DNA from 4 places in the Variovorax sp. UC122_21 genome. Region 1 is predicted to be linked to each of the others. Evidence: predicted binding sites of a transcription regulator. Region 1 holds the regulator's gene; each other region holds the start of a gene.
What was found. Region 1 encodes sigma-54, which starts transcription at its own class of promoters, with help from an activator protein. Its sites were predicted from a motif close to TGGCANGNAANCTGCTTT; they were not measured.
Positions count from the first base shown of each region.

Region 2: the regulator sigma-54 is predicted to act here: its motif matches at 4,780-4,797, upstream of ACHMXE_RS42310 (TorF family putative porin).
Region 3: the regulator sigma-54 is predicted to act here: its motif matches at 3,283-3,300, upstream of ACHMXE_RS12445 (pilin).
Region 4: the regulator sigma-54 is predicted to act here: its motif matches at 5,394-5,411, upstream of ACHMXE_RS40620 (isopenicillin N synthase family dioxygenase).

Region 1 covers NZ_CP172004.1:5,806,706-5,814,124, reverse strand. The annotation lists gene lptA (lipopolysaccharide transport periplasmic protein LptA) at 1-39, shown strand, start outside; gene lptB (LPS export ABC transporter ATP-binding protein) at 36-830, shown strand; gene ACHMXE_RS40080 (RNA polymerase factor sigma-54) at 861-2,450, shown strand; partial or broken gene ACHMXE_RS40075 (phospholipase D family protein) at 2,461-4,060, shown strand; gene ACHMXE_RS40070 (LysE family translocator) at 4,070-4,714, opposite strand; gene ACHMXE_RS40065 (YceI family protein) at 4,737-5,378, opposite strand; gene ACHMXE_RS40060 (YceI family protein) at 5,411-5,995, opposite strand; gene ACHMXE_RS40055 (cytochrome b) at 5,992-6,603, opposite strand; gene ACHMXE_RS40050 (hybrid sensor histidine kinase/response regulator) at 6,673-7,419, opposite strand, start outside.
Region 2 covers NZ_CP172004.1:6,266,038-6,273,456, forward strand. The annotation lists gene ACHMXE_RS42290 (LysR substrate-binding domain-containing protein) at 1-780, opposite strand, end outside; gene ACHMXE_RS42295 (SMP-30/gluconolactonase/LRE family protein) at 795-1,724, opposite strand; gene ACHMXE_RS42300 (ammonium transporter) at 1,998-3,425, opposite strand; gene glnK (P-II family nitrogen regulator) at 3,455-3,793, opposite strand; gene ACHMXE_RS42310 (TorF family putative porin) at 3,858-4,736, opposite strand; gene ACHMXE_RS42315 (YifB family Mg chelatase-like AAA ATPase) at 4,951-6,489, shown strand; gene ACHMXE_RS42320 (serine/threonine-protein kinase) at 6,578-7,419, opposite strand, start outside.
Region 3 covers NZ_CP172004.1:49,945-57,363, reverse strand. The annotation lists gene ACHMXE_RS12465 (pilus assembly protein) at 1-797, shown strand, start outside; partial or broken gene ACHMXE_RS12460 (transposase) at 928-1,224, opposite strand; gene ACHMXE_RS12455 (transposase domain-containing protein) at 1,455-2,051, shown strand; gene ACHMXE_RS12450 (transposase) at 2,199-2,651, shown strand; gene ACHMXE_RS12445 (pilin) at 2,672-3,214, opposite strand; partial or broken gene ACHMXE_RS12440 (3',5'-cyclic-nucleotide phosphodiesterase) at 3,436-4,240, opposite strand; partial or broken gene ACHMXE_RS12435 (CHASE2 domain-containing protein) at 4,592-5,650, opposite strand; partial or broken gene ACHMXE_RS12430 (CHASE2 domain-containing protein) at 5,823-6,437, opposite strand; gene ACHMXE_RS12425 (FHA domain-containing protein) at 6,591-7,244, opposite strand; gene ACHMXE_RS12420 (Stp1/IreP family PP2C-type Ser/Thr phosphatase) at 7,320-7,419, opposite strand, start outside.
Region 4 covers NZ_CP172004.1:5,931,479-5,938,897, reverse strand. The annotation lists gene ACHMXE_RS40645 (ABC transporter permease) at 1-114, opposite strand, end outside; partial or broken gene ACHMXE_RS40640 (ABC transporter permease) at 436-966, opposite strand; gene ACHMXE_RS40635 (ABC transporter ATP-binding protein) at 1,238-2,764, opposite strand; gene ACHMXE_RS40630 (BMP family ABC transporter substrate-binding protein) at 2,785-3,882, opposite strand; gene ACHMXE_RS40625 (VOC family protein) at 3,965-4,351, opposite strand; gene ACHMXE_RS40620 (isopenicillin N synthase family dioxygenase) at 4,357-5,358, opposite strand; gene rutR (HTH-type transcriptional regulator RutR) at 5,575-6,270, shown strand; gene rutF (NADH-dependent FMN reductase RutF) at 6,281-6,805, opposite strand; gene ACHMXE_RS40605 (malonic semialdehyde reductase) at 6,829-7,419, opposite strand, start outside.

The DNA.
Region 1 (7,419 bases):
AGCACCACGCTCAGCGGCGAAGCGGAAGAACGCAAGTGATCGAAGCCGCCGGAACCCAGGAAGCCAACGGCGTGCCGGGCAGCCGCCTCGTCGCGCGCGGCCTGCAGAAGAGCTATGGCAGCCGCAAGGTGGTCAAGGACGTCTCGCTCGACGTGCAGAAGGGCGAAGTCGTCGGACTGCTCGGGCCCAACGGCGCCGGCAAGACCACCTCGTTCTACATGATCGTCGGGCTGGTGCGCGCCGATGCGGGCGAGATCTCCATCGACGGCGAGCCGATCGCCCACATGCCGATCCACCGCCGCGCGCGCATGGGCCTGAGCTACCTGCCGCAGGAGGCCTCGATCTTCCGCAAGCTCACGGTCGAGGAGAACGTGCGCGCGGTGCTCGAGCTGCAGCGCGAACCCGATGCCAACGGCCGGCTGCAGGCGCTGTCGAAGCCGCGCATGGAAGAGCGCCTGTCGGAGCTGCTGGCCGACCTGCGCGTCGACCACCTGCGCGATTCGCCCGCGCTCGCGCTGTCGGGCGGCGAACGCCGCCGCGTCGAGATCGCGCGCGCGCTGGCCACCCAGCCGCGCTTCATCCTGCTCGACGAACCCTTCGCCGGCATCGACCCGATCGCGGTGATCGAGATCCAGCGCATCATCAGTTTCCTGAAGGAGCGCGGCATCGGCGTGCTCATCACCGACCACAACGTGCGCGAGACGCTGGGCATCTGCGATCACGCTTTCATCATCAGCGACGGCCATGTGCTGGCACAGGGCACGCCCTCGGAGATCGTCGACAACGCCGAAGTGCGCCGGGTCTACCTGGGCGAGCACTTCCGGATGTGATGAAGCTCGCGCCAGTCATTTGCTGAGGGCATGAAACAAGGCTTGTCGCTGCGCGTTTCGCAGCATCTCGCGCTGACACCTCAGCTGCAGCAGTCGATCCGGCTGCTGCAGCTCTCCACGCTCGAACTGAGCCAGGAGGTCGAGCAGATGCTCGACGAGAACCCCTTCCTCGAGCGCACCGCCGAGGAAGCCGCGCGCGAGGAATTCGGCCTCGACGCCGCCGACACGCCGGCGCCGCGCGAGGACACCGAGCGCGAGGCCGAGAGCGACTACGCGAGCGCCGCGCCCTCGACCTCGACCACGTCCACCGAGACCGCCTCGTCGTCCGAGGCCGAGCCGGCCCTCGACTCGCCCGAGCGCGAGCCCGACTGGGAAGGCGACGGCACCGTCGACATGGCGCCCGACGACAGCGAATGGGGCAGCGACGCGCCCGCGCGCAACAACAGCAGCACCGGCGACGACGAGCGCGCCGATGCCACCGAGCTCGCGCGCAGCCAGGAATCGCTGCAGTCCTTCCTGCACCGCCAGGCGCTGAGCCTGCGGCTCAACGAGAACGACAGCGCCGCGCTGCGCTTTTTGATCGAGTCGCTCAACGACGACGGCTACCTCGAGGATTCGCTGCCTGCGCTGGCCTCGGGCCTCGCGGGCGACGACAACGACCAGTTCGACGAACTGGTGCACCACTTCCAGGTCGCGCTGGGCCTGCTGCAGAGCCTGGAGCCCGCGGGCGTGGGCGCGCGCGACCTCGGCGAATGCCTCGCGATCCAGCTGCGCGCGCTGGCCGACGAGGACGAGACCGAGGACGAGGAGCTGGTGCGCAAGACCGCGCTGGCCATCTGCAAGCAGCCGATGGAGCTGCTCGCGCGGCGCGATTTCAAGCGCCTGGCCACGCTCACGCGAACCAACGAGGAGCTGGTGCGCTCGGCGCTGCAGATCATCGCGCGCCTGGAGCCCAAGCCCGGCCGCCGCTTCGTCGACGTCGAGCGCAACATCGTCATTCCCGACGTGATCGTGACCAAGACCGGCCGCGGCACCAATGTGAAGTTCCGCGTCATGCTCAACCCCGAGGTGATGCCGCGGCTGCGCGTGCACGACATCTACGCCGGCGCGCTCAAGTCGCACAAGGGCGAGGGCAGCCAGGCGCTGTCGCAGCGGCTGCAGGAGGCGCGCTGGTTCATCAAGAACATCCAGCAGCGCTTCGACACCATCCTGCGCGTGAGCAACGCCATCGTCGAGCGGCAGAAGAGCTACTTCGTGCACGGCGAGCTCGCGATGCGCCCGCTGGTGCTGCGCGAGATCGCCGACGAGCTCGGACTGCACGAATCCACCATCTCGCGCGTGACCACCGCCAAGTACATGTCCACGCCCTTCGGCACGGTCGAGCTCAAGTACTTCTTCGGCTCGGCGCTGGGCACCGAGACCGGCGGCAATGCCTCGAGCACCGCGGTGCGCGCGCTGATCAAGCAGTTCGTCGGTTCGGAGAGCGTGAAGAAGCCGCTGTCGGACAGCCAGATCTCCGAGATGCTCAAGGAGCAGGGCATCGAGTGCGCGCGCCGCACGGTGGCCAAGTACCGCGAGGCGCTGCGCATCGCGCCCGCCAACCTGCGCAAGGCCCTGTAGAAAGCCGCCGATGGCCCGACGCCTGCTGTCGCGCTGTGGGCTCTGGATGTTCGCCCTCGCGGCCACGCTGCTGGCCGCCGGCTGCGCGAGCTTGCCCGACCAGGCCCCGCGCGCGCCCACCCAGGCCATCGCCGTGTCGAAGGACACCGCGCTCGGCCGCATCGCGCTGGCCGCGCAGCCCGATCCCGACCTCAGCGGCTTTCGCCTCATGCCCGGCGGCGACTTCGCCTTCGACACCCGCATCCAGCTCGCGCGCCGCGCCCAGCGCACGCTCGACGTCCAGTACTACCAGATTGAGAACGACGAGACCGGCCGCTACCTGCTGCGCACCCTGCGCGACGCCGCGCAGCGCGGCGTGCGGGTGCGCGGTGCTGATGGACGACCTCTACACCTCGGGCGAGGACGAGCTGCTGCGCGGCTTCGCGGCCACGCCCAACGTCGAGCTGCGCCTGTTCAACCCCTTCCCGGCCGGCCGCGGCAGCCTGCTCGCGCGCTTCGGTGCCTCGCTGTTCGACTTCAACCGCGTCAACCGGCGCATGCACAACAAGCTGTTCATCGCCGATGGCGCGATGGCGGTGGCGGGCGGGCGCAACATCGGCAACCAGTACTTCCGGCGCACCGCGGGCGAGAACTTCATCGACCTCGACACCTTCGTGACCGGCGCGCTGATCCCGCGCCTGGGCAGCCTGTTCGACCAGTACTGGAACAGCCCCTACGTGCGGCCCGTCGAGTCGGTGGTGGCGAGCGCGCTGCCTGCCGAAGAACTGCGGCGCCGCTTCGAGGCCGCCACCGGCCCCGACACCACGCCGCCGCCGCCGAAGCCCGCGCCCAACGACCTGCTGGGCTACGGCCCGATCGCCGAGGACCTCGACGCCGGCCGGCTCGGCCTGATCTGGACCACGGCCGAGGCCTATGCCGATTCGCCCGACCGCGTGATCGGCAAGACCGCCTCGTACGGCGGCGTGCCGCTGCTCGATGTCGACAGCGTGCGCTACAACGTGGTCGAGCAGATGCGCCGCGCGCGCAGCGAGGTGACCATCGTCTCGCCCTACCTGATCCCGGGCGCCGCGGGGCTCGAGGCGATGAACGAAATCCGCCGGCGCGACGTGAAGATCAGCGTGGTGACCAACTCGCTCGCCGCCACCGACGAGCCGCTGGTGCACACCGCCTACCGCCGCTACCGCCCCGACATGCTGCGCCTGGGCGCCGAGCTCTACGAACTGAGCACCAACCGCACGCGTCGCAGCGTGCGGCTGGGCCTGTTCGGCACCTCGGTCGGCCGGCTGCATGCCAAGTCGGCCGTGATCGACCGGCGCATCCTGTTCGTCGGCTCGATGAATTTCGACCCGCGCTCCGAGGTCCACAACACCGAGATCGGCCTATTCATCCGCAGCCCCGAGATGGCGCAGCAGGCGCTGAAGCTGCTCGAGGTGCTCAAGCAGCAGGGCGCCTACCGGTTGCGTTTCGCCGAAGGCAGCGACTCGCGGCTGGAGTGGATCAGCGAGGAGGCGGGCAAGACCACGGTGCTGAGCGAGGAGCCCGACTCGGGCTTCTGGGACCGCACGATGCTCGAGCTGCTGGCGCCGTTGACGCCCGAAAGCCTGCTCTAGGAACCGGCCTCAGGTCCCGCGCACCGCCGACCACACCAGCCGCAGCCCCAGCAGCCCCATCACGCCGCCGGCCGCGCGGTCGATCCAGGTCTTGTAGCGCAGGTAGGCCGAGCGCGGCGCCGCCGACGACAGCGCGAGCGCGACGATGGCGTACCAGCCGGTCTCGATGCAGAAGATGACGGCCGGCACCGCGAGCGCCAGCACCAGCGGCACCTCGCGCGGCAGGAAGGCCGCGAAGATGCTCGCGTAGACCACGGCCGTCTTCGGGTTGCTGACCTGCGTGGCCAGCCCGAGCAGGAAGGTGCGCTTGCCGCGGCCGCCCGATGCCGCGGGCGTGCCCACCTCCGGCGCCATCGCGAGCGGCTGCCGCGCGCCGCGCCAGATGCGGATGCCGAGGTAGACCAGGTAGGCACCGCCGAAACCCTTGATCGCGAGGTAGAGCGCCGGCACCGCGAGGAACGCGGCCTGCAGCCCCGCGAGCGCCGCGATCGCGAACACCAGCCCGCCCGCGCCCATGCCGAGCGCGGCCGCGAGGCCGTCGGCGCGCGAGGCCACGGCCGTGCGCGCCACCATCACGAAGCTCGGGCCCGGGCTCATCGCGCCCACGGCCATGGCGCCAGCGATGCCGAGCAGGGAAAGGGTGGTGTCGATCATTGGAGGTGCTCTCTTTCGGAACTCATGGCTGCACGTTGACCGCCTCGACCTGCACCAGCAGCTTCACCTTGTTCTCGAAGCCGAAGTTCAGCCCCCAGGTGATGCCCCAGTCGCTGCGCTCGACGGTGGTCTCGAAGTCGCCGCCGCAGACCTGGCGGTTGATCAGCGGGCTCAGGTAGCAGTTGAAGCGCACGGCCTTGAGCGTGACGGGTTTGGTCTGGCCCATCAGCGTGAGCGTGCCGGGCACCTCGGCCACCTTGTCGCCGCTGAAGGCGATGCGCTCGGCGACGAAGCGGCCGGTGGGGAATTCGGCGACGTTGAAGAAGTCCTTGCTCTGCACGTGCCGGTTCAGCAGGTCGACGCCGGTGTTGATCGAGCTGATGTCCATGGTGATGTCGACCTTGCCGCTGGTGCCGGCGGCATCGATCTGCACCGAGCCGTCCTTGGTGCTGAAGCGGCCGCGGTTGGTGGTGGTGCCGTAGTGGCCCATCTCGTACATGACGAAGGTGTGGGTCGGGTCGACCACGTAGCTGGCGCCCTTGACCGGGCCGCCCGCGGGCTTGGCCGCGACGGCCGGGGCGGTGTATTCCTGCGCGGCGGCAAGGCCGGACGCGGCGAGCGCGAAGCCCAGCAGGACGGCGGAAGGCAGTGTCTTGTTCTTCATGGCGAATGCTGCATGCGGGGAGTGTGTGGGGGTCAGGGCGCGCCGAGGCCGTCGACGACGAGCTTGAAGCGCACCTGCACGTCGTTGGCGATCACCGAGGTGTCGGTCCATTCGCCGTCGCCGACCTTGTAGTCGATGCGCTGCAGCACGAAGCTGCCGCTGGCCACCGACTGGCCGTTGGAGCCCGGCGCGATCGTCACGGGCACGGTCAGCGGCCTGGCGATGCCCTTGAGCGTGAGCTTGCCGGCCATCTCGAAGCGGCCGTCGCCGAGCGCCTTGATGGCCATGGTCTGGAAGCCGGCCTGCGGGAAATGCGCGGCATCGAACCACGGCGCCTTGGGCAGCTCGGCATCGGTCATCGGAATGCCGAAGGCCGCGCTCGCGGTGTCGATCTGCAGCGCCACGCTGCCGCCCTCGGGCTTCTTCGGATCGAAGGCGATGCGCGCGTCGAACTTCCTGAACGAACCCTCGACCGGCACGCCCATCTGCTTGCTCACGAACACGATCTGGCTCTTCTCGGGCACCAACCGCGCGGGCGGCGGCTCGGCATGGGCCGCCGGAAGGAGGAGCGTGGCGAGCGCCAGCGCGCCGGGCCAGCGGTGAAGAAGCGAGGTCATGCGTTGGGTTTCCTGGAAGTCGACGACGGCCCGGGCCACATGCGCCGCAGCAGGCCGTCGCGCGCGATCCACTGGTGCTTGACGACGGCCGCGACGTGCAGCACCGAGACGGCACCCAGCAGGTAGGCGCCGGCCCGGTGCAGCGGCTGCAGCCACTGCTCGGCGAGCGCGCGGTCCACGGGCACGACATCGGGCAGCGGCAGCACGCCGAACCACACCACCGGCACGCCGAGCGCCGAACTCTGGGCCCAGCCCAGCAGCGGCACGGCGAAGAACAGCAGGTACATCAGGCGATGGCTGATCGTGCGGCCCGTGCGCTGCCAGCGCGGCATGGCGGCCAGCACGAAGTCGGGCAAGGTGGGCGGCGGATGGCCGAGGCGCCACAGCAGGCGCGCGGCGGACAGCAGCAGGATCGCGATGCCGGTCCATTTGTGCCAGCTGTAGAGGCGCACGCGCTGCGGCGAGAACGGCAGGCCGGTCATGTACAGGCCCAGTGCGAGCGCGCCGAGGATCAGCAGCGCCAGCAGCCAGTGCAGCCCGATCGCGACCGGCGTGTAGCGGGCCGCCTTCAGTTCGGCGAGGGTCGGGGCGGAGGGGGCGCTGGGCATCGGCGGGCGGGCCGGCATCGGGGATGGCGCGCAGCATAGCTCGGAACGCCGCGCCCGGTGGCGCCGCTCCTACCGCGGCGGCGCCTGCTGCGCGCGCCGCAGCAGCGCATGCAGCTCGGCCGGCTGCACCGGCTTGCGCAGCGCATGCCAGCCGCGCTCGTTGGCCAGCCGCTGCGTGGCCTCGTCGATGTCGGCCGACACCAGCGAGATGGCCAGCGCGGGCTTGAGCTGCTGCAGCCGGGTGGCGAGCGCGATGCCGTCGAGCGCGCCCGGCAGCCGGATGTCGCACAGCGCGAGGTCGAGCGCCTGCAGGTCGGCCAGCGCCAGCGCCTCGGCGGCGCTGCCGTAGACGCGCGGCTGCGCGCCCCACTGGCGCAGCAGCGACTGCAGGCTGTCGGCGACCACGGCGTTGTCCTCGACCACCAGCACCGCGAGGCCGGGGCGCAGCGCGGGCGCGGCATCGGCCGGCGGCTTGAGGGCGGCCGGCGCCGGCGGCGCGGCGTCGGCGGGCGCGGCCGCGAGCTCGAAGGCGAACACCGAGCCGCGACCGGGCGCCGAGCGCAGCACCACCTCGATGCCGAGCTGGGTCGCGAGCCGCCGCACGATCGCCAGCCCCAGGCCGTGGCCGCGCTGCAGGTTGCGCTCGACGTTGCCGATCTGCTCGAAGTCGCCGAACACGCGCTCGTGCGCCTCGGGCGCGATGCCGATGCCGCTGTCGCGCACCTCGACGCGCCAGGCGGCCTCACCCTCGCGCCGGCGCGCGCGCACCGCCAGCAGCACCCGGCCCGCGGGCGTGAACTTGACGGCGTTGTCGAC
Region 2 (7,419 bases), 460 kb from region 1:
CAGCGCCACCAGCCGGCCCGATTCGAACCAGGCCGCGCCCATCTTCTGGCGCACCAGCGCCACGCCGAAGCCGCTCGCGGCCGCGTCGTAGACCAGGCCCAGGTCGTTGAACTGCGAGCCCAGCCGCGGCTCGGGCTGGTCGATGCCGCAGCTCGCGAACCAGGTGCCCCAGGGCTCGAGCGGGCTGCGGATCAGCCGCGCGGCCGCGATCTCGGCCGCGGTGCGGAAGCCGTGGAACGGGCCGAACTCGTTGAGGTAGCTCGGGCTGCAGGCCGGCACCACCAGCTCCTCGAGCAGCGGACGGTGCTCGCAGTCGGCGTAGTTGCCGCTGCCGTAGCGCACCTCGAGGTCGGCCGGCTCGGCGGTCACGTCGAGCAGCGGTATCGACACCTGCAGCACCAGGTCGATGTCGGGATAGATGTTGCGGAACAGCTCGAGCCGCGGCATGAGGAACTGGCGGCTGAAGGTCGGCGTGACCGCGAGCCGCAGCCGCGTGGCGGCGCGCTGGCCCACCGCCGCGTTGCCGCCGCCCGCATGCGCCTGCAGCGCGGCCAGGCCGGTGCGCACGTTGGCGAGGTAGGCCGCGCCGTCGGCCGTGAGGCTGAAGTCGCCGCGGCCGAACAGCTTGAAGCCCACGTGCGACTCGAGCTGGCGGATGCGGTGGCTGACCGCGCTGGCGGTCACGCAGAGCTCGTCGGCCGCGCGGCCCGCATGGCGCAGCCGCGCCAGCGCCTCGAAGGTCACGAGGCACTGGATCGGCGGGATGTGCTGCAAGGCCATGCGAACGCCGGGGTTCAATCCTCGAAGAAGTGGACCGGCAGTCCCGGCGTCTCGACGCGCGTCGACAGCACCATGCCCGAGGCGGGCTTGCGCGCCAGTTCGGCCTCGGGCCGGCCCTTGCGCGCGGTGGTGACGAACAGCGTGCGCAGGTCGTCGCCGCCGAAGCAGGGCATGGTCGGGCATTGCGCCGGCAGCGCGAAGGCCGCCACGACCTCGCCCGAGGGCGCGAGGCGCAGCAGTTGCGCGCCCTCGAACATCGCGACCCAGTAGTGGCCTTCGGCATCGACCGTGGCGCCGTCGGGCCGCCCGCCGTAGGCCAGCGCCGAGCCGGGCGACCAGCCCTCGGGCTTGGCGTCGAACTGCTTGAAGACGCGGGCGCGCGAGAGCGTGTTGTGCGCGGCATCCCAGTCCCAGGCGCGCACCGCGTGGGCCGGCGTGTCGGCCCAGTAGAGCGTGCGCGCATCGGGCGAGAACGCGAGGCCGTTGGCCGTGGTCACGCCATCGGCCATCTGCGAGAGCATCGGCGACTGGCCGCCGTCGCGGCGCGCGTCGAGGCAGTAGAGCGCGGCATTGGCGCGGTCCTTCGCCTCGTTGATGCTGCCGGCCCAGAAGCGGCCGAACGCGTCGCACTTGCCGTCGTTGAAGCGCATGGTGGCCGCGTCGTGCTCCACGCGCGCGATCGCGGACAGCGCGCCGCCCCATTCCCGCGCGCGGTAGATGCCGTCGCGCAGCGCGATCACCAGGCCGCCGCTGCGCGCGGGCGCCATGCAGCCGGGCTCGGTCGGCAGGTCCCAGCGCTCGACCGCGCCGCCGGCGCCGATCTCGCCGCGCGTGCGCAGCACCGCGCGGCCGGGAATGTCGAGCCAGTACAGGGAGCGTTCCTGCGGGTGCCAGAACGGCGATTCGCCGAGGGCGCTGAGGCTGTTGTCCAGGGGGGTCCACATGCCTGGGATTGTGCCCCCGCGCCACGGCCAGCCGCTGTCGGACCGCACCGGGCCGCGCCGGGCCGCGCCGGATCGGGGACAAAAAAAAGCCCGCTCGCACCGAGGTGCTTGCGGGCTGAACATCCAAAGGAGACTCTCGCTGAAAAAATGGGCTTCAGGAAACCTTGGAAGGACCTTGGAAAAACAGGGTGGTGGTCTGGTGGTGGACCGCGGGTCCCTTCCTCTGGAGCGAGGAACCCGCGGTGTCCTTGTCGCGTGTCGGAGCTTTTCCGATCAGCGGTTGTAGGCGGTTTCGCCGTGCGACGAGATGTCGAGGCCTTCGCGCTCTTCCTCTTCCGTCACACGCAGGCCGAGCACCAGGTCTGCGATCTTGAAGGCGATGAACGCCACGACGCCGGACCAGACGATGGTGAACAGCACGCTCTTGATCTGGATCCAGACCTGGGCGCCCATCGAGAAGGTGTCGGGGGTCAGGCCGCCGGTACCGCCGAGGCCCTGGGCCGCGAACACGCCGGTCAGGATGGCACCCAGGATACCGCCCACGCCGTGGACGCCGAACACGTCGAACGCGTCGTCGGCACCGAGCATGCGCTTGAGACCGCCCACGCCCCAGAGGCAGACCAGGCCGGCCAGCAGGCCCAGCACGATCGAACCCATCGGGCCGACGAAGCCGGCGGCGGGGGTCACTGCGACGAGGCCGGCGACGGCGCCCGAGGCGGCACCCAGCATCGAGGCCTTGCCCTTGTGCAGGCTCTCGCCCAGGATCCAGGACAGCGCGGCGGCGGCGGTGGCGAGCACCGTGTTCACGAAGGCCAGGCCAGCAGCGGCGTTGGCGGCACCCGCCGAGCCGGCGTTGAAGCCGAACCAGCCGACCCACAGCAGCGAGGCGCCGACCATGGTGAGCGTGAGCGAGTGCGGCGTGAAGGCTTCCTTGCCGTAGCCCACGCGCTTGCCGACCATGTAGGCACCGACCAGGCCGGCCACACCGGCGTTGATGTGCACCACGGTGCCGCCCGCGAAGTCGAGCGCGCCGTCCTTGCCGAGCAGGCCGCCGCCCCAGACGATGTGGGCCATCGGCACGTAGGCGAAGGTGAACCACAGCACCGAGAACAGAAGCACGGCCGAGAACTTGGCGCGTTCGGCGAAGGCGCCGACGATCAGCGCCACGGTGATGGCGGCGAAGGTGCCCTGGAACGCGACGAACACGTACTCGGGGATCGTCGTGAGCGCGCCGAAGGTCTCCTGCGACACGCCCTTGAGGAAGATCTTGTCGAAGGTACCGACGAAGCTTCCTTCACCCGTGAAGGCGAGGCTGTAGCCGTAGATGGCCCACAGGATGCTGATCAGCGAGAAGATCACGAAGACCTGCATCAGCACCGACAGCATGTTCTTCGAGCGGCCCAGGCCGCCGTAGAACAGCGCGAGGCCGGGGATGGTCATCAGGATCACGAGCAGCGTGGAGGTCAGCATCCAGGCGGTGTCGCCCGAATCGACCTTGGGTGCCGGGGCCGCGGCCGGCGCGGCGGCGGGAGCGGCAGCAGCCGGTGCGGCCGCGGCTGCGGCGGCCGGCGCGGCGGCAGCCGGAGCCTCGGCGGCCGGTGCCGAAGCGGCGGCGGCGGGCGCGGGCGTCTGCGCGAAGCCGGTGGTGCCGGCGGCAAGCACGCTCAAGCCGAGCGCGAGGGAGACAAGCAGTTTTTTCATGGACGTTGTTCTTTCGGGCCTGGACTCGATCAAAGGGCTTCGCGGCCCGTTTCGCCGGTGCGGATGCGCACGACCTGCTCGAGGTTGTAGACAAAGATCTTGCCGTCGCCGATCTTGCCGGTGCGCGCGGCGCCCTCGACGGCTTCGATCACGCGTTCGACGAGGTCATCCGAGACGGCCGCCTCGATCTTGACCTTGGGCAGGAAGTCGACGACGTACTCCGCGCCGCGGTAGAGCTCGGTGTGGCCCTTCTGGCGGCCGAAGCCCTTGACCTCGGTGACGGTGATCCCCTGCACGCCGATGGCCGAGAGGGCTTCGCGCACTTCGTCGAGCTTGAACGGTTTGATGATGGCTGTGACCAGCTTCATGAGTTGCTCCTTTGGATGGAAAGAATTCGCGCGGCAGCATGGGCCGCGCCTCGTTGTGTTGCGCTTACAGCGTCTTCGTCAGCGTGAGGATGAAGCGCGGCTTGTTGGGCGAGTAGACCTGCTGCACGGTGTAGAAGCCGAAGTCGTACAGCGGGCCGGCCGCGACGTTGAACGCGTCCTTCTTGTTCGCGCCTTGCACCGAGCCGGTGAGCGTGAGACCGCCGCCGAAGTCGTAGGTGGCGCCGACGTTGTAGTCGACGTAGTTCTTGGCGGCCGTGTTGTGGCGGATGTCGCTCGAGAAGCGGGTGAAGCCGACGGCGGCCTTGAGCGTGACCTTCGGCACGATCTCCTTGCTGTAGCTCAGGTTCAGGTAGCCGGTGTTGCGGCCCTTGAGGCCCGAGCCCAGCTTGTTGCCGGCGTAGCCGAAGTAGTCCTTCGACACCGTGTGCGAGTACTTGGCCGTGAACGAGCCGAAGGTTTCGTTCGCGTAGGTGGCCGCGCCGTAGAGCTCGGTGGTGTTGCCCACGGAGTTGCCCGGGTAGATGTAGGTCAGCGCACCGACGTCCATGTCCAGCGGGCCGGCCTTGAACTTGTAGCCGCCGTACAGGTCGACCTCGACGCTGTTGCCCTTGAGCCAGTTGACGCTGGAATTCCAGTTGCCGACGTAGAAGCCGCTCTCGCCGAAGGCGTAGTCGAAGCCGCCCTGGATGGCGGGCTTGAGGCCGCGGGTCTTGGCGTAGTCGTCCCGGCCGATCATGTCCTGGTCCTGGCCGCGGAACTTGTAGTTCGTGGTCAGCGAGATGTTGGCCGTGATCGGGGAAGCAGCGGGTGCCGCGGCAGGCGCCGCCGCAGCGTCTGGGGTGGCCTGCGCCAGGGCGGCGCCCGACGTGGTCAGGGCGGTGGCCAGGACGATCAGGGCCTGGGCGGCGGAACGGTGCGTCATCGGGAACTCCTCGCAAGTAGTGTTGTGGAACCTGATGACCCTCAAAGCAGGGAGCGTGCCAAAGTGCACATCCCCCGGCGACCGGTTGCGGCGCACCCCAGGAAGACAGCCAAAAATAGTTACAAGCGCAATGCTTTGTGGCTTGCACTGAAAAAAGAACAAGACGCCCGCGACGACCGAAATCGGGCGCACCAATATAGGGAGGAAGCACGGAATGAGTCTGTCTTTGGTGCAAAGCCGCGCCTTGCTCGGGCTTGAAGCGGCCAGTGTCACGGTCGAGGTGCATCTGGCCAACGGCCTGCCGAGCTTCACGCTGGTCGGGCTCGCCGAAACCGAGGTCAAGGAAGCGCGCGAGCGCGTGCGTTCGGCCATCCAGAACGCCGGGCTGGAGTTCCCGCACAACAAGCGCATCACCGTGAACCTCGCGCCGGCCGACCTGCCCAAGGACTCGGGCCGCTTCGACCTGCCGATGGCGCTGGGCATCCTTGCGGCCAGCGGCCAGATCGAGGGCGCGCGGCTCGCGGGGCACGAATTCGCGGGCGAGCTCTCGCTGTCGGGCGAGCTGCGGCCGGTGCGCGGCGCGCTCGCGATGGCGCTCGCGCTGCACACGCGCGGCATCGCCACCCGGCTGGTGCTGCCCGCGACCAGCGCCGACGAGGCCGCGCTGGTGCCCGGCGCCGAGGTCCATGGCGCCAGGCATCTGCTCGACGTGGTGCGGCGCTTCCTGCCGGCCGATGCGCAGGCCGACCAGGACGCGGACGACGACGGCTGGTCGCGCGCCCGGGCGTCGGCGCCAGCCGGCGCCCCGGCCTATGCCGACATGGCCGACGTGAAGGGCCATGCCGGCGCCAAGCGCGCGCTCGAGATCGCCGCGGCCGGCGGCCACAGCCTCCTGATGATGGGCGAGCCGGGCTCGGGCAAGTCGATGCTGGGCCAGCGCTTCGCCGGCCTGCTGCCGCCGATGCGCATCGACGAGGCGCTCGAGAGCGCGGCCATCGCGAGCCTGGGCGGGCGCTTCTCGACCGAGCGCTGGATGCACCGGCCGACCGCGTCGCCGCACCACACCTCGAGCGCGGTGGCGCTGGTCGGCGGTGGCTCGCCGCCGCGGCCCGGCGAGATCTCGATGGCGCACCACGGCGTGCTGTTCCTCGACGAGTTCCCCGAGTTTTCGCGCGCCGCGCTCGAGGCGCTGCGCGAACCGCTCGAGACCGGCACCATCACCATCGCGCGGGCCGCGCGGCGGGCGGATTTTCCGGCGCGCTTTCAACTCGTGGCCGCCATGAATCCATGCCCCTGCGGCTTTTTGGGCGCCCCCGCGAAGGCCTGCCGCTGCACGCCCGACCAGGTGGCGCGCTACCAGCGCAAGCTCAGCGGCCCCCTGCTCGATCGCATCGACCTGCACATCGAAGTGCCCGCAATCTCGGCGCAACAGCTGCTCGACGCGCCCGCGGGCGAACCCACCGCCGCCATCCGCACGCGCGTGATCGCCGCGCGCGAACGCGCGATCGAGCGCCAGGGCCGGCCCAACCAGGCGTTGCAGGGCGCCGACATCGACCGCCATGCGTCGCTCGGCGACGAGGCGCGCCGCTTCATGCACACGGCCGCCGCCCGGCTCGGCTGGTCGGCGCGCAGCACGCACCGCGCGCTGAAGGTGGCGCGCACCATCGCCGACCTCGCGGGGTCACAGGTCATCGAGACCGCGCATGTGGCGGAGGCGGTGCAGTACCGGCGGGCACTGCAGAAGGGCCTGTAGCGCCTCGCGCGACGCGCGGATGGGCTACGGCGCAGGCCGTTCGCCACCACCTGCTGGCACTGGCAGGCGACGACGACCGGCCGCTCGCCTACTTGAACTCGTGGCTCACCACCGGCGCCGACTTGCTGTCCTGCACCGTCACGCGCTGCCGGTAGACCTCGAGGTCGCCGTTGCGCACCTCGATGTTGTAGATGCCGGGACGCAGCGACAGCGACTTGAGCGGCGGGCTCACGCCGCGGTCGGCGCCGTCGACGAAGACCTGGCCCCAGGGCCGGATGTTGAGCGTGACGCGCCCCATGCCGGCCGCGGCGCCCGGCACGGGCGCTGCCGCCGTGCCGCCCGCGACCGGGGGCACCGCGCCCGGCGCACCTGGCGCGCCGGGCACCCCGGCCGTGCCCGGCGGCACGGTGCCCTGCAGCACCGGTTGCGTGCTGGCCGGCTGCGCGAGCCGGTTGAGTTCGGCGATGGCGTTGCGCGCGTCGCGCGCATGCGGGCCGCGGCGGTAGCGGCGCAGGTAGGCCTCGTAGCCCTCGCGCGTGTTCTCGGCCTGCGCGAGGTTCCAGTCCTCGGCCTCGCTGATCGCGAGCGCGGGCTCGGGCGGCGGGCTCGTGGGCGTCACGGGCACGTTGTCGAGCGGGCTCAGCGCGCCGTTGCTGCCCGGTGCGGTGGCCGGCGGCACGGCGGTCGGCGAGTTGCCGCCGGTGGGCGCGGCCGCGGCGCCGCCATCGGCCGCGGGCGGCTGTGAGGCGGCCGCCACCGTGGCCGAGGCCGAGGCGGCCGGCGGCATCACGGCCGGCGGCGAGGCCGGGTTCGACATCGGCGCGCCCGGCGGCGGCACCGGCGGAACCATCGCGGTCGAAGTGGGCGGCGGCGACTGCGTGATGCGCAGGCCGATCCAGCTGCCGACGGCGATCAGCGCCAGCACCAGCA
Region 3 (7,419 bases), 850 kb from region 1:
GCATGGCGCAGGCGGCCGCATATGTCCAGGATTTCACCGATGGCACGGCGGACGCCGTCTATGCGGGCGATCTCAACGGCCAGATGTGGCGGTTCGATCTCACGCTTGCGAAAGGAAGTACTGCGAACTATCCAGCTCCCACCTTGATCGCCAAGTTTACAGATGGCTCCGATCGGTCCCAGCCGGTCACCACACAGCCTTTGATAGAGATTCAGCCGTTGAGCAAGAAGCGCTTTGTTCTGGTCGGCACGGGACGATTGTTGGATTCGAGCGATATTCAATCATCTCAACAGCAGAGCTACTACGCCGTGATCGATGGCACGGCCAGCGCGTTCAGCTCTGGGACTTTCCCGATCGTTCGAAATGACCTGCAAGCGGTAACGAACTTGACCGAGGGCATCGCGCTGTCTGCGACCAGTCGCGGGTGGTACACGGATCTCGGGGTGACCAGCAACGTGGGCTGGCGTGTGATCAATGCATCGACATCCAACAGCGGAGCGGTGGCCTTCTCCACGCTTCAGACTACAGGCGACGCGTGCTCGCCTTCGGGTAACAGTCGTGTTTATGCGATCGACTTCGGCACTGGAAAATCAACGCTTGTTGATGGTTCGGGAAACATAGTTGCATTTAATGCGGTGGGAGCGGCTGTGACTGATTTGCGATTCTTGAGCGTTGATGGAACTACACGGTTGGTGAGCGGCGATGTAAGAGGTGAGATGAAAAACAACCCAATCAAATTGCCTGGCGTGCTTGGCCTTCGTCTGCTGAATTGGCGTGAGGTACCAACAGTGGACTAACGCGATCGATCTACAGATTGAGTGATCGGAGGAGCATATGTTGAGTCGACCATATCGAGTAGAGGGCCGGTGTCCTGGGGCTTGTCCGAATTTTTGTGTGCAAGTCGCTCTCATGCTACAGGGCGGCGCTTCAAATGAACCGATCGCCATAGGCGATGGCAAACTGATTCATCGCCTCTCGCCACTCCTTGGCGGCACGCTCTCAGTCGGCCGTGATGTTGAACAGCGCCGACCAGATCAGCTTGGCAGCCGCGTCGTCGCCGGGGAAGTGACCCCGCGTCTTGATGATCTTGCGCAGCCGCGCGTTGATGCTCTCGATGGCGTTGGTCGTGTAGATCACCCGGCGAATGGGCGGTGCGAACGCGAAGAACGGGATCACCCGACCCCAGGCCCGACGCCAAGCAGCCACCACCGTGGGGAACTTGCGGCCCAGAGCCCCAATACCAGTTAGTTAAGCCCGGGGACGAGCTGATCCAGTACAAGGGGAGCGTGTTGAACACGTTCCCCTTTTTGCTTGATGAGCCTGCTATAGAGCGCCCTGCGCGAGACGCTACCGCGAGTGCTCGATCGGGTTGATGAACTCAGTGCACTGATAGATTCAGCCTGGATAGACCAGCGCTCAAGGCCAGCGGCAAGACCTCCATCCGCAAGCGCAAGTTGCCCGCCGAGCATGCGGTGTGGCTGGTGACTGGACTGGCGCTGTTTCGCAAGCGACCGCTATGGCAGGGGGTCCAACAATTGGAGTTGAGCCTGGCTGGGCAGGCGCTGCCCGCGCCCAGCGTGAGCGTGCAAGCCCGTCAGCGCCTGGGCGAAGAACCGCTGCAGCGGCTGTTTGAGCTGCGGACCCAGGCCTGGGGCCGTTCGCCACAGCGCGAGCAGGCGCTGCGGGTGCTGGCCGTGGACGGCGTGGTGTGGTCAGCCCCGGACACGCCCGACAACCGCCAGCAATTGGGCAGCTGCAGCACGCGGCATGGACCTTTGCCCTGGCCGCAGATCCGCGCCACCTGCCTGATGGACACTCACAGCCACGAACTGCTGGACGCCAGGATCGGCGGCATGGACTGCGGCGAGCTGAGCTTGGCGGCGCAATTGAAGGGCGTGGATCACGCCGTGACCCTGTTCGATCGAGGGTACTTCTCGGCCGCGTTCCTGCTGGACTGGCAGGCCGCGGGCGAGCAGCGCCACTGGCTGATGCGGGCCAAGGACAACTTGCGCCACGAGTCGTCGAGCGACTCGCCGAGGGCGATGCGTTGATCCGCATGCCCGAATCGCAGCGCGCGCGCCAACTGCGCCCACAGTTGCCCAGCCACTGGCAGGCCCGGCTGATCGAGGTCAGCGTGGGCGGGCGACGTCGGCGCTTCATCACCTCGTGCAGGACGCTCGGGCGCATCCTGCGCGCCCATGGCCGATCTGTACCGCCAGCGTTGGGAGATCGAGCTGGGGTTCAGGGAGATCAAGCAGTCCTTGCAGGACGCAGAACCGGTGCTGCGCAGCGAGCAGCCCGAGTTGGTGCGCCAGGAGTTGTGGGGCGTGCTGATCGCCTACACGCTGCTGCGCCGCTGGATGGGCAAGATGGCCGAGCATGTGAAGGTCGAACCCCAGCGCATCAGCTTCCACACGGCCAGCTATGCCATCGTGAATTTACTGGCCATCCCCAGTCTTGACTCTGCGGGAACCTTGCCCAAGCAGTTGGAGGCCTTGCTGGCGCAGTCGCGCTACTTCGTGCTGCCGCCTCGGCGCACCGGGCGCTACTTCCCCAGGGTCGTCAAGAACTGGCCCACAAATTCCCGACGAAAAAAATGCCAGTCAGTTCTAACTGACTGGCATTGGCCCGAAGGCGGCCCTTTGCGGTGAGATTTTCGAAGCTACGCTGACTAGCGGCATGAACCCGGTGCGTACTTCGAGGCGGCGCCGGTCGAGGTGCACTTCCACTCATAAACTTGAGTGCCTTGTCCGCCGGTGGTGGCAGTTGCCAAAGCGTAGGCGCCTGCAGCGGGGGCGGCGCCGGCTGCCGCGGTATTGCGATAAGGGGTCAGGATGATCTTGTCTTCGGCGGGATCAAATGCCGTCGCTTGACCCAAATTAGTTGCGTGCGGGATGACGGTGATTACGCCAGTTGGAGCAGTGGTCGTGATCGAAGCAACCATCTTGGTCGGGTTTACCGCATCGCAGCCGTAGACATTTTCTTCAGTCGCGCCGAACGTCTTCGCCGGATCCATGCTTTGGACCGTTTCGCTGATGGTCGTGCGGCACTGCGATGCAGCTAGCACCACTTCAGACATGCGAGCCTTGACGGTGTAGTCTTTGTAAGCTGGCAGAGCCACAGCCGCCAAAATACCAATGATCGCCACAACGATCATCAGTTCGATAAGGGTAAAGCCGGCCTGAGCGCGGCGGGCGAGAGTGCGACGGTTCATTTCACTAACTCCAGGTTGGTTGGGTTGGTATTCACTCCCGGGAGTCCTCCCCCCGGAGCGAAGAACCTTCCGCAGCATCCGTGCCACCCGTTTCGGCACCCCGTCAGCGACCTAACGCGTCACTCCAGACCACATTGGTGTTACTGCACGTGACAGAAGATGTATCAAGATGCGACACATGGTGACAAATTTGTCATGCCATCCGTGCCGCACGACCGGGCTCAAAAGGTCAGGATGCCGTCCGCCTTGAGCCAGCGGATGTCCCGCTGCGCCAGCCCCGGCACCTGCCGGCCGGCCAGCGATTCGATCTGACTCATGATTTCCTCGGTTTCCGCCGGCTTGGTGTGCGTGATGTAGATCGGGTAGTCCTTGCCCGGCCCGATATGAGCCAGTTCGTCGGCCAACATGGTCGGCGACAGATGCAGGCTGCGCTCCGCCAGCGCCTGCTCCCGGTTGCTGAACGCCGTCTCGATCACAAGCATCGCGACCTCCAGGGCGTTGACGCGGTCCCAGAACGGCGCATTGCGCTCGGTATCGCCGCTGAAGACCCAATGCGCACCCCCATCGGCGCGGCTCACGGCGAAGCCGCAGGCGGGCACGGTACTGGACGGCCGGCAGCACCTCGATGCGCTTGGGCGTGGCGCTGCCGAGCAGCAGGGTCTGGCCGACGGCGATGTCGTGGAAGGTGACGAAGGGGGCCTCGGGACTCGGGATGCTCTCGAAGTCGGGCCAGATGATGTTGTTGAAAACATGGGCGCGCAGCGCCTCGATCGTGGCGCGCAGCGCATGCACGCGCAGCGGCCGGGTTCGGCGTCCGCCGACGGCGTCGAGCATCAGGGGCAGGGCGGCGATGTGGTCGAGATGGCAGTGCGTGAGCACCATGTCGTCGACACCGGCCATTTCTTCGAGGGTGAGGTCGCCGACGCCGGTGCCGGCATCGACGAGCAGGTCGGTATCGACCAGGAAAGAGGTGGTGCGGCAGTCTTTGGCGATGGCGCCCGAACAACCCAGCACGCGAACCTGCATTGTGAGAGACCCCTTGTCTGTGTCTGTCATTTGGTTTCGAACCGGGTCGCACCGTCCCACGATGGATCGTGCGGGCGCAAGGCCATCGAGGCTAATCTCTGCGCGTAGAGCTGGTAAAGGACTTTTTTGGCATCGGCCACGAGGAGGGGGGTCCAGCAAGTTTCGGCCCAAGGCCCAGTCCTGGCGCCGGTAGGCGGCCAGCACCTCGGCCCAGCGCTCGAGCCGGTGCGCCTCGCGCACGGCGATGACGGCCGCCTCGTCCCAGGCGACGGCCAGCGGCGTGAACACGGCGACGGCCTGGGCCCGGCCCTTGACGAACACGCTGTCGAGCTCCTGCCAGACATAGGCCGGCGCGAGCTCGCGCGTGGCGCCGCTGGCGACGATCTCGACGCCGTAGTGGCCGCTGAGCCCCTCGAGACGCGAGGCCAGGTTGACCGCGTCGCCGACCACGGTGTAGCTGCGCCGCGCGGCCGAGCCCATGTCGCCCACGCTCATGACGCCGCTGTTGATGCCGATGCCGATGCTGATCTCGGGCCGGCCCCAGGGACCCGGTGGATGCGGTTGAGGTCGTGCACCGCGTCGGCCATGTCGAGCGCGGCATTGACGGCGAGGCTGGCGTGCTCGGGCGTCTCGAGCGGCGCGCCCCGAGAAGGCCATGACGCAATCGCCCATGTACTTGTCGACGGTGCCGCGGTGCGCGGTGATGACGTCGGTGAGGCGGCTGAACACGGTGTTGAGGAAGGCCTGCAGCTCGGAAGGCGACATCTGCTCCGAGAAGCGCGTGAAGTCGCGCATGTCGCAGAACATGACGGTCATGGTCTTGCTCTCGGCGCGCATGCTGTAGCGGCCGGGGCGCTCCAGCATCTCGTCGACCAGCTGCGGCGGCACGTAGGTGCCGAACAGTTGCACCAGACCGCGGCGCGCGCGCGATTCGACCAGGTAGCCCCAGCTCATGTTGAGCAGGAAGGCGAGCGCGACCATGGCCAGCGCCGAGGCCAGCGGCAGCACCAGGCCGTGCGCGACATAGAGCCAAGTGTTGAGCCCGACCAGCGCCGCGGCCACGGTCAGCATGAAGGCCACGGCGCGCAGCGCGGGCAGCAGCGACAGGCCGATGGCCAGCGCGATGCCGGCGACGAACACGCTCAGCACCTCGTAGCCGGGCGCGTAGTCTGGCACGGCGAGCAGGCGATCGTCGAGCAGCGCCGAGACGATGTTGGCATGCACCTCGACGCCGGCGAAGGACGGCGCCGCGGGCGTGGCGCGCAGGTCCTGCAGGCCGGGCGCGGTGGCGCCGACGAGCACGATCTTGTCCTTGAGCTCCTCGGGCGCGAGCCGGCCCTCGAGGACGTCGGCGGCCGCCACGTAGCGGAACGAGCCGCCGCGGCTGCCGCCCGGGCCGCGGAACGGCACCTGCACGCTGGCGTTGCGGTCGACCGGCACGCGCAGTTCGCCGATGCGCAGCGACTCGAGCTGCGCGACCGGGGCTGCCGGGCACCAGCGCGGGCAGCACCGGCGGCGAGCCGCTGGCGAGCCGGTAGACGGCCAGCGCGAGCGACTCGTAGTAGCCGGGCCGGGCCTGGTCGCCGTCGTAGCGTGCGATCAGCGGCACGCTGCGGATCACACCGTCGTCGCTCTCGCCGACCAGGGTGTTGAGGAAGCCGCCGCTGGGCGCGGCCTGCGCGAGCACCGGCAGGCTGGCGCCGAAGCCGTTCCAGTGCGTGGTGTAGCCCTCCTTCGCGGGCAGCGCGTCGGCGGGCCACAGCGGCGCGGCGGGCAGGGCGCCGCGGGCGCGCGGCGTCTCGGCCTGGGTGAAGTAGTAGCCCAGCGCCACGGGCTGGCCCGCGAGCGTGCGCGCCAGCATGGCATCGTTGTCGAGCGAGGGCGCGAGTTTCTCGACCTCGCCGGCGAGTTCCGGGATGCCGCGCAGCGGGCCGTCCGCCAGCGCGCGCAGGCGGTCGATGCCCGAGCTGCGGTCGGGCTCGACGAACATGACGTCGAAGCCCACGACCCTGGCCTGCTGGTGCGACAGCAGCTCGCTCGCGAGCCGCGCCACCTTGTCGCGCGACCAGGGCCATTGGCCCTGACGTGCGAGGCTCGCGTCGTCGACGTCGACGATCACGATGCGCGGATCGAAGGTGCCCGGCATGGTCGCGCGCAGGCGCACGTCGTAGATCAGGTGGTCGAGACGCTCGAGCATGCCGGCGTGCCAGAGCCCGGTGGCATGCGCCAGTGCCAGCAGCACGGGCAGCAGGGTGACGGCGATGCGCGCCCAGTGGCGCCGCAATGCACTCATGGTCGACCGGAGCCGGGAACGGGATCGAGGCCGGTTCGCCGACGGACGACCCGCGGCTCAGACCCGCTGGAACTGCAGGCGCAGGGTGCCGAGCTCGAGCAGGTCGCGCTCGTGCAGCGCGACGGCCTCGACGCCGAGCGGCTGGCCATTGAGCAGGACGGCGCCCATGACGCTCGCGGCCACGTAGCCCTGGCGGCGGCGCGTGATGACAGCGACAGCGACGCCGGGCTTGCCGACCGTGGTGACGACCTTCTGCAGCGGCAGGTCGTGGCCGGCGTTCTCGCCGGCCAGCACGCGCAGCACCGGCACGCCGAGCTCGACCAGTGCGCCCGATTCGGTGGGCGCGGCCGACAGGGGAATGGGGGTGGAAGGCTGCTCGTTGCCGATGATGACCTGGACCGGCACGCCGGGCGCGGGCGCGACGCTGCGCGCGCGGTAGTGGATGCGGCAGCCGCCGACCTCGATGACATCGTTGTCCTTGAGCGTCCGCTTCTGCACGGCCACCGCGTTGACGTAGGTGCCGTTGGTGCTGTTGAGGTCTTCAATCTGGACATCGCCGCCGCGCAGGGTCAGAACGGCATGCTCGCCGCTCACCGCGAGATTGTCGACCACGATGTCGTTGTAGGCGCGCCGTCCGAGGGTGGTACGGTCCTTCGCGAGCGTCACCTCCCGGATGACGACACCATCGATCGAGATACTCATTCTCGGCACTGCCGACTCCCTGGTTGCAATTGTCGCGAGGCCCGCGACGACGCAGCGGATGCTTCCGCCGCTCCATCGCCTGCGTCAGGTCGCCGCGCGTGGCAGGCTGGCCCGGGCCAGGATGACAGAAATGTTATCCCGGCCGCCATTTTCGTTGGCGATGTTTGCCAAAAGTGATACCTTG
Region 4 (7,419 bases), 120 kb from region 1:
GAGCGAGAGCACGCCCGCGCGCTCGCTGAGGATCAGGCCGAGGGCGGCCAGCGCATAGGGCACCGCGAAGTCGGGCGTGCTCGCGAGCCAGTTGAGGATCACGCCGCCGTTCATGGCGCGGCCTCCGTGCCGACGCGGCGCAGCCGGTGGCGGATGAAGAAGTCGCTCGAGGCGACGCACACCACGATGATGGCCTGGATCAGCTGCACCATCGAGAACGGCACCTGGTAGAACACCTGCAGGCTGCGCCCGGTGACGAACAGCGCCGCCACCAGCAGCGCCACCACCGTGGCCGCGAGCGGGTTGTTGCGCGCGAGGAAGGCGATCAGGATGCCCGAGAAGCCGTAGCCCTGGTAGAAGGCCTGCGTCGAGCCGGCCCTCCTGGCCCGCGGCGACCGCGAAGCCCGCGAGCCCGGCCATCGCGCCCGACAGCAGCACCGCGCCGTAGATCGTGCTCCGCACCGGCACGCCGTTGGCATGCGCCACGCGCGGGTTGGCATCGACGAAGCGCAGGTACAGGCCCGCGCGGCTCACGCCCACCAGCCACCAGGCCAGCAGCGCGACGATGCCCGCGAGCAGGATCGCGCTGCCGATGCCGGCCCCGAGCTCAGGCAGCCGCTCGAAGACGCGGAACTGCGGCGAGTAGGGGAAGCTGTCCTTCGGATCCTTCCAGGCACCGTAGACCAGGTGCAGCAGGAAGTTGGCCGCCATGTAGTTGAGCATCAGGGTCGAGATGATCTCGTTCACGCCCAGCCTGAGCTTGAGCCAGGCGGGCCCGAGCACCCACAGCAGGCCGCAGCCGATGGCGGCCGCGAACATCAGCGGCAGGCGCAGCGGCTCGGGGCCGAGCTGCCAGATCGAGACGGCGGTCGCGCCGATGGCGCCCCAGATCATCTGGCCCTCGAGCCCGAGGTTCCAGAAGCGCGCGCGAAAGGCCAGCGAGCCCGCGAGGCCGACCAGGATCATCGGCGCGGCCTGGAACAGCACGGCGCGGAAGTTCTGGCCGTCGAGGAAGGTCTGGGTCACGAACTCGTTGGCGAGCTCGTCGGCCGGCACGCCCGCGGTCACGAGGATCGCGGCCGAGATCGCGAAGCCCGCGGCCAGCGCGGCCGCGAGGATCAGCGCCTGCCAGCGCCAGGCCATGTGCTGGCGGATCTCGAGCGCGTAGCGGCGGCGTGCCAGCGGCTGCGCGCGATGCGGTGCCGCGCCGCGCGCGGTGTCGGGGGCGAGCGTGGCCTCAGCCATGGTCCACCATCGCCTGTCCGATGGCCTGGCGGTCGGCCGGCTGCGCGAACTCGCCCGCGATGCGCCCGCGCGTCATCACACCCACGCGGTCGGCCAGCTGCAGCACCTCGTCGAGGTCCTCGCTGATCAGCAGCACCGCGGCGCCGCCATCGCGCGCGGCGCGCAGCCGCGCATGCACCTCGGCGCTGGCGCGCACATCGAGCCCGCGGCTTGGGCTGTGCGCGAGCACCAGGGTGGGCGACTTGCCGAACTCGCGCGCCAGCACCAGCTTCTGCGCGTTGCCGCCCGACAGCAGCGCGGCCTTCTGCGCCACCGAGCGCACGCCCTGCACGTCGAAGGCGCGCACCGCCTCCTGCGTGTCGGCCTGGATGCGGCCGCGCCGCAGCCGCCACACCGGGCCGTAGCGGCCCGTGTGCACGCGGCCGATGGCGTAGTTCTCGGCCACCGACAGGCCGCCCGCGAGCGCGAGCCCGTAGCGGTCGGCCGGGATCGCCGCGATGCCGAGCGCGCGCCGCGCCGAAGCGGCCATCGTCTTGAGGTCGCCCTGGCCCTCGAGCCGGATCTCGCCGTCGACGGCTTCGCCCGGCAGGCCGAGGATCGCGCCGGCCAGCTCGCCCTGGCCGTTGCCGCCGACGCCGGCCAGGCCGTAGATCTCGCCCGCGTGCAGCACGAGGTCGACGCCGTCGAGCACGCGGCGTCCCTCGGGCGAGGCGGGGGTGCGCAGGCCGCGCACCGACAGGCGCACCGCGCCGCGTGCCGAGGGCGCGGGCCGGAAAGCCGAGGCCGCGACCGCTTCGCCCACCGTGAGCTTCACGAGCTCGGCGACCGATGCATCCTGCGGGCGCAGCGTGGCGACGGTACGGCCGCCGCGCATCACGGTCACGCGGTCGGCATAGGTCTTCACGTCGGCCATCTTGTGCGTGACCAGCACCACCGCGGCGCCGCCGCGCGCGAGCCCCTGCACGGTCTGCAGCAGCCGCGCGGCCTCCTGGTCGGTCAGCACGGCGGTGGGCTCGTCGAGGATCAGGATGCGCGCGCCCGCGAGCAGCACCTTGAGGATCTCCACGCGCTGCTGCTCGGCGATCGAGAGCGTGTCGACGCGGCGCATCGGGTCGATGTCGAAGCCCAGCGCCGAGGCCTTGTTGCGGATGTCGCGCGCGATGTCGCGCAGCCGCTCGCCATGGCTTCGGAACTCGGCCGAAGGCGGCGCGGTCAGCAGGATGTTCTGCGCCACGGTGAAGGGCCGCACCAGCTTGAAATGCTGGTGGACCATGCCGATGCGCTGGCGCGCCGCATCGCGCGGGCCGGCGAAGCGCACCGCGTTGTCGTCGACCAGCAGCTGGCCCGCCTCGGGCGCATAGAGGCCGGCCGCGATGTTCATCAGCGAGGACTTGCCCGCGCCGTTCTCGCCGAGCAGCGCATGCACCTCGCCCCAGCGCGCGGCGAAGTGCGCGTCGGTCAGTGCCGCGAAGCCGTCGAAGGATTTGCGGATGCCGGTGAGTTCGAGCGCGTTGGGCATGAGAGCGGAATTCCTCGCGGCTACTTCTGCGTGACCACGCCCTTGACGAACCAGTCCATCTTCCAGAGGTCGGCGTCGGACAGCACGGCGCCCTTGGCCACGCGCTCCTTGCCGTCGCGGTCGGCCAGCGGGCCGGCGTAGATCTGCTTGCCCTTCATGAGCGCGTCGCGCTCGGCCGTGATCAGCGCGGCCTTGTCCTTGGGCACGGCCGGGCCGAAGCCCGCGATGTCGGTGCCGCCGTCCTTCATCGAAATGAAGGCGCCGTACTCGGCGGGCTTCCAGTTGCCGGCCATGATCTTCTTGAGCTCGGGCGTCAGGAAGCGGTCCCACACCCAGACCGAGGAGCACAGCGTGGCCTTGGGCGCGAACTGGCGCAGGTCGCGGTGGTGGCCGGTGCCGTAGACGCCGCGCTCCTGCGCGACGATCTGCGGCGTGGGGCTGTCGACGTGCTGGCCGATCACGTCGGCGCCCTGGTCGATCAGCGCGGCGGCGGCGGCGCGTTCCTTCACGGGGTCGTTCCACGCGCCGGTGTAGATCACGTTGACGGTGGCGTTGGGGTTCATCTTCTGCGCGCCGAGCGCGAAGGCGTTGATGGTCCAGTTCACCACGCCGAAGGGATCGGCCGCGACGAAGCCGAGCTTGCCGCTCCTGGAAGCCGCGCCCGCGGCCATCCCGCACAGGTACTGGCTCTCGTAGGTGCGGCCGTAGAAGGATTCGAGATTGCGGCCGTTGGTGGTGCCCGAGCCGTTGAGGAAGGCGACGTCGGGGTACTTGGCGGCCAGGTCCTTGAAGCTGTCGGAATAGCCGAAGGCCGTGCCGATGACGATGTTGGCGCCGCGCTGGATGAACTTCTCGGCCGCGGGCTTGATGGCCGAGGCGTCCTCGGGCACGTTCTCGACGAACTGGATCTTCTGGCCGAGTTCCTTCTCGATCTTCACGCGCGCCTCGTCGAAGGCCTGGGTCCAGCCGCCGTCGTTCTTGGGGCCGAAGTAGAGCATCGCGATCTTGGGCTTGTCCTTGAGCGTGAAGCCGTCGGCGGCGACCGCGGGCAGCGCCGCGAGGGACGCTGCGCCCGCCGCGAAGGTCAGGGCGAGACAGGAGACGGGAGTGCGCGGCATGGAGCAACCTTTCGAGAGAGGCATGGCGGAAGGGGCCGGAAGAAGAAGGAGAAGGAGCAGGCGCGAGGAGGCCGCAGGCGCGTCACAGCATGAAGTTGATGCGGAACACGTTGCCCTCGGGATCGAGCAGCACCGACTGGTACCAGTCGTAGTAGGTGCGATAGGGCGCCTTGACCAGCGTGGCGCCGGCCTCGAGCGCGATCGGCACCATCCGGTCGACCTCGTCCTGGCTGTCGACGTCGATGTTGAGAAGGAACTTCACGCCGCGCGTGTCGGAGAACTCGGCGAGCTGCAGCAGTTCGTAGGCATCGAGCGCGTTGAAGCCCAGGCTCGACTTGCCGGTGTCGAGGCCGCGGAAGATCGGCGAGCGGATCGCCTCGATCTCGGGGAAGCCGAACACGCGCTGGTAGAAGCCGCTGAGCGCGACCACGTCCTTCGCGAAGACGTTGACGTAGGACAGGTGGGCCATGTTCTCTACGCCGTCACCTTGGTGCCGCCGAAGGTCGTCTGCTTGACGAACTTCGAGGTCAGGTGGTCGCCCGAGGAGATCGGCGCGTACTTCGGCTGTTCGCCGGGCGCGAGGCAGCTCGGCAGGCACTCGACCATCGCGTCGTAGTTGGGCTGGTGGAAGAACACCAGCGACTGCCGGCGGTTGGTGCTCGCCACCTCGAAGGGCGGGTTGATCACGCGGTGCAGCGTCGACACCCACTGGTCGTTGGTCCACTGCATCATCAGGTCGGCGATGTTGACGACCAGGCCGCCCTCGACCTGCGGCACGTCGACCCACTGGCCGGCCTTGTTGAACACCTGCAGGCCCTTGTCGTCGGGCAGCACGATCGTGAGGCTGCCGTAGTCGCTGTGCGCGCCCGCGCGCAGCTGGCCCGGCAGCGGCTGCTCGCGCTGCGGCGGATAGCTCAGCACGCGGAACATGCTGATGTGGCGGTCGATCTTGTCGTCGAAGAAGCGCTCGGGCAGCGCGAGGCCGAGCGCGAACACGCGCATCAGCGAACGCGAGAGATCGCTCATCGCCTCGAAGTAGCCCTCGTAGGCTTCGCGGAAGCCCTCGATCGGCGGCCAGCTGTTGGGCTCGAAGTGCGGGCCTGCGGCGGGACCGCGGTGGTAGTCGTCGTCGGGCACGTTCGAGGGGCCGATCGAGAACGACTCCTTGAGGTCGCCCGGTGCCGCTTCCTCGAGGCTGTACGAGAGGCCTTCCTCGCCGACCGCGCTGTAGCCGCGCACCGCGTCCTCGCGCGGGCGGTCGACCTTGCGCTTGTCGGCCAGGGGCAGCTCGAAGAAGCGCCGCGACAGCGAGGCCACGCGTTCGATCAGCTCGGGTGCGATGCCGTGGTTGGTGATCACGAGGAAGCCGATGCTGCGGCAGGCTTCGTCGACTTTGTGCGCGACCTGGGCCTTGCCTTCGGCGGTGCCGGCGAAGTACGGCGCGAGATCGATGATGGGAACGGACAGCAGGGTCATGGCGAATGGCTCCATGGGCTTGGCATGCCTTTCGCCATGCAACGTCTGTGCCAGTTGGACCAAATGGACAAATCGCTTTCGTCGCGTCAGCATGGTGCGCCGTGGGGCCTGGTCAACACCGGCGCGGCGCGGTGCGATGCATCGCGGCCTTACAGTGGTGCGCGTTCCGAAACCATGACCGACGACGATCGACGAACAGAGAAAGAGCGAGGGAAGATGCCGAAGACCAAGGCGCTGGCCGCGGCCAGCCACAGCGAGAAGCCGAGCCGCAAGCCCGCCGTGCGCAGCGCGTCGGCGGTGAACCGGCGGCTGCGCCAGATCGAGAACAAGCGCAGCGCGATCCTGGGCGCGGCGCTCGGGCTGTTCTCGCGCTTCGGGCTGCACGGCACTTCGATCGACCAGGTGGCCGCGCGCGCCGACGTGTCGAAGAGCAACCTGCTCTACTACTTCGCGAACAAGGAGGAGCTCTACGTCAACGTGCTGCGCGACCTGCTCGCGCTGTGGCTCGAGCCGCTGCGCGGCTTCAGCGCCGAGCAGGATCCGCGCGAGGCGATCGGCGACTACATCCGGCGCAAGCTCGTGATCTCGCGCGACCGGCCCGATGCCTCGCGCCTGTTCTGCCTCGAGATGATCCAGGGCGCGCCGCTGCTGCGCGACGAACTCGATCGCGAGCTGCGCACGCTGGTGGAGAAGAAATCCGAAGTGATCCGCGCCTGGGTCGAGGCCGGCAAGCTCGCGCCGGTCGATCCGCCGCACCTGATTTTCGCGCTGTGGGCGATCACGCAGCACTACGCCGACTTCGGCGTGCAGGTGCAGGCGCTGTCGGGTCACACGCTCGACGACGAGGGCTTCTTCGAGCGCACGGTGGAGAACGTGCAGCGCATCGTGCTGCAGGGCATCGAGCCGCGTTGAGGCAGCGGCTTCAGTGCGGCGGCGCCGCGATCTCGTGATAGCGCCGGTCGAAGTAGATCAGTCCCTGCGCCGCGCCGCCGATGGCGATGGCCACGGCTTCGCAGAACAGCACGTCGTGCGTGCCCGCGCTGGTGGCGTGCATCACGCGGCAGTCGAAGGAGACGGCCGCGTCCTCGAGCATCGGCGAGCCGGTGGCATCGCGGCGCCAGCGGCCGGCGGCGAAGCGCTCGTCCATCGGCGTGCGGCCGCCGAACAGCGCTGACAGCGACTGGTGGCCCGCGGCCAGCACGTTCACGCACAGCACGCCGTTGGCCTTGAAGGCCGGGTACACCGAGGCCGAGCGGTTGAGGCACACGAGCAGGGTCGGCGGCTCGTCGGTCACGCTGCAGACGGCCGAGGCCGTGAAGCCGGCGCGGCCCGCGGGACCGTCGGTGGTGATGATGTTGACGGCCGCGCCCAGTCGCGCCATCGCGTTGCGATAGTCGCTTTTCTGCAGGCCGCACGGCAACCCGGCGGGCGTCGGAATGGAGGCCATGGCGTGTTGCATGCCGGGTGCTTTCAGGCCAGCACGCAGGCCTCGTCGAAGCCCAGGCGCGGCAGGCGCCCGAACAGCTTCGACGCGTCGCCGTGGCCGAGGTTGATGAGGAAGTTGACGGTCCAGTCGCTGCCCTCGAAGAAGGCGGCGTCGACCTTGGCCTTGTCGAAGCCCGACATCGGGCCCGCGTCGAGCCCGAGCGCGCGCGCCGCCAGCAGCAGGTAGCCGGCCTGCAGGCTGGCATTGCGGAAGGCCGTCTCGTGCGCGGCCTCGGGGCTGCCGGTGAACCAGCTGCGCGCGTCGGCATGCGGGAACAGCGTGGGCAGCCGGTCGTAGAACCTGCGGTCCCAGGCGGCGATGACGGTGACGGGCGCGCTCATCGTTTTCTCGAGGTTGCCCTTGGACAGCGCGGGCGCGAGCCGGGCCTTGCCCTTGGGCGTGCGCACGAACACGAAGCGCGCGGGCGAGCAGTTGGCCGAGGTCGGGCCGAGGCTGGCGAGCGCGTGCAGCTGGCGCAGCTGAGCGTCGGACACCGGTTCGTCGGTCCAGCCGTTGTGGCTGCGCGCGGCGGTGAAAAGCAGCGCGAGCGCCGCGTCGTCGAGCGAAGAGGAAGT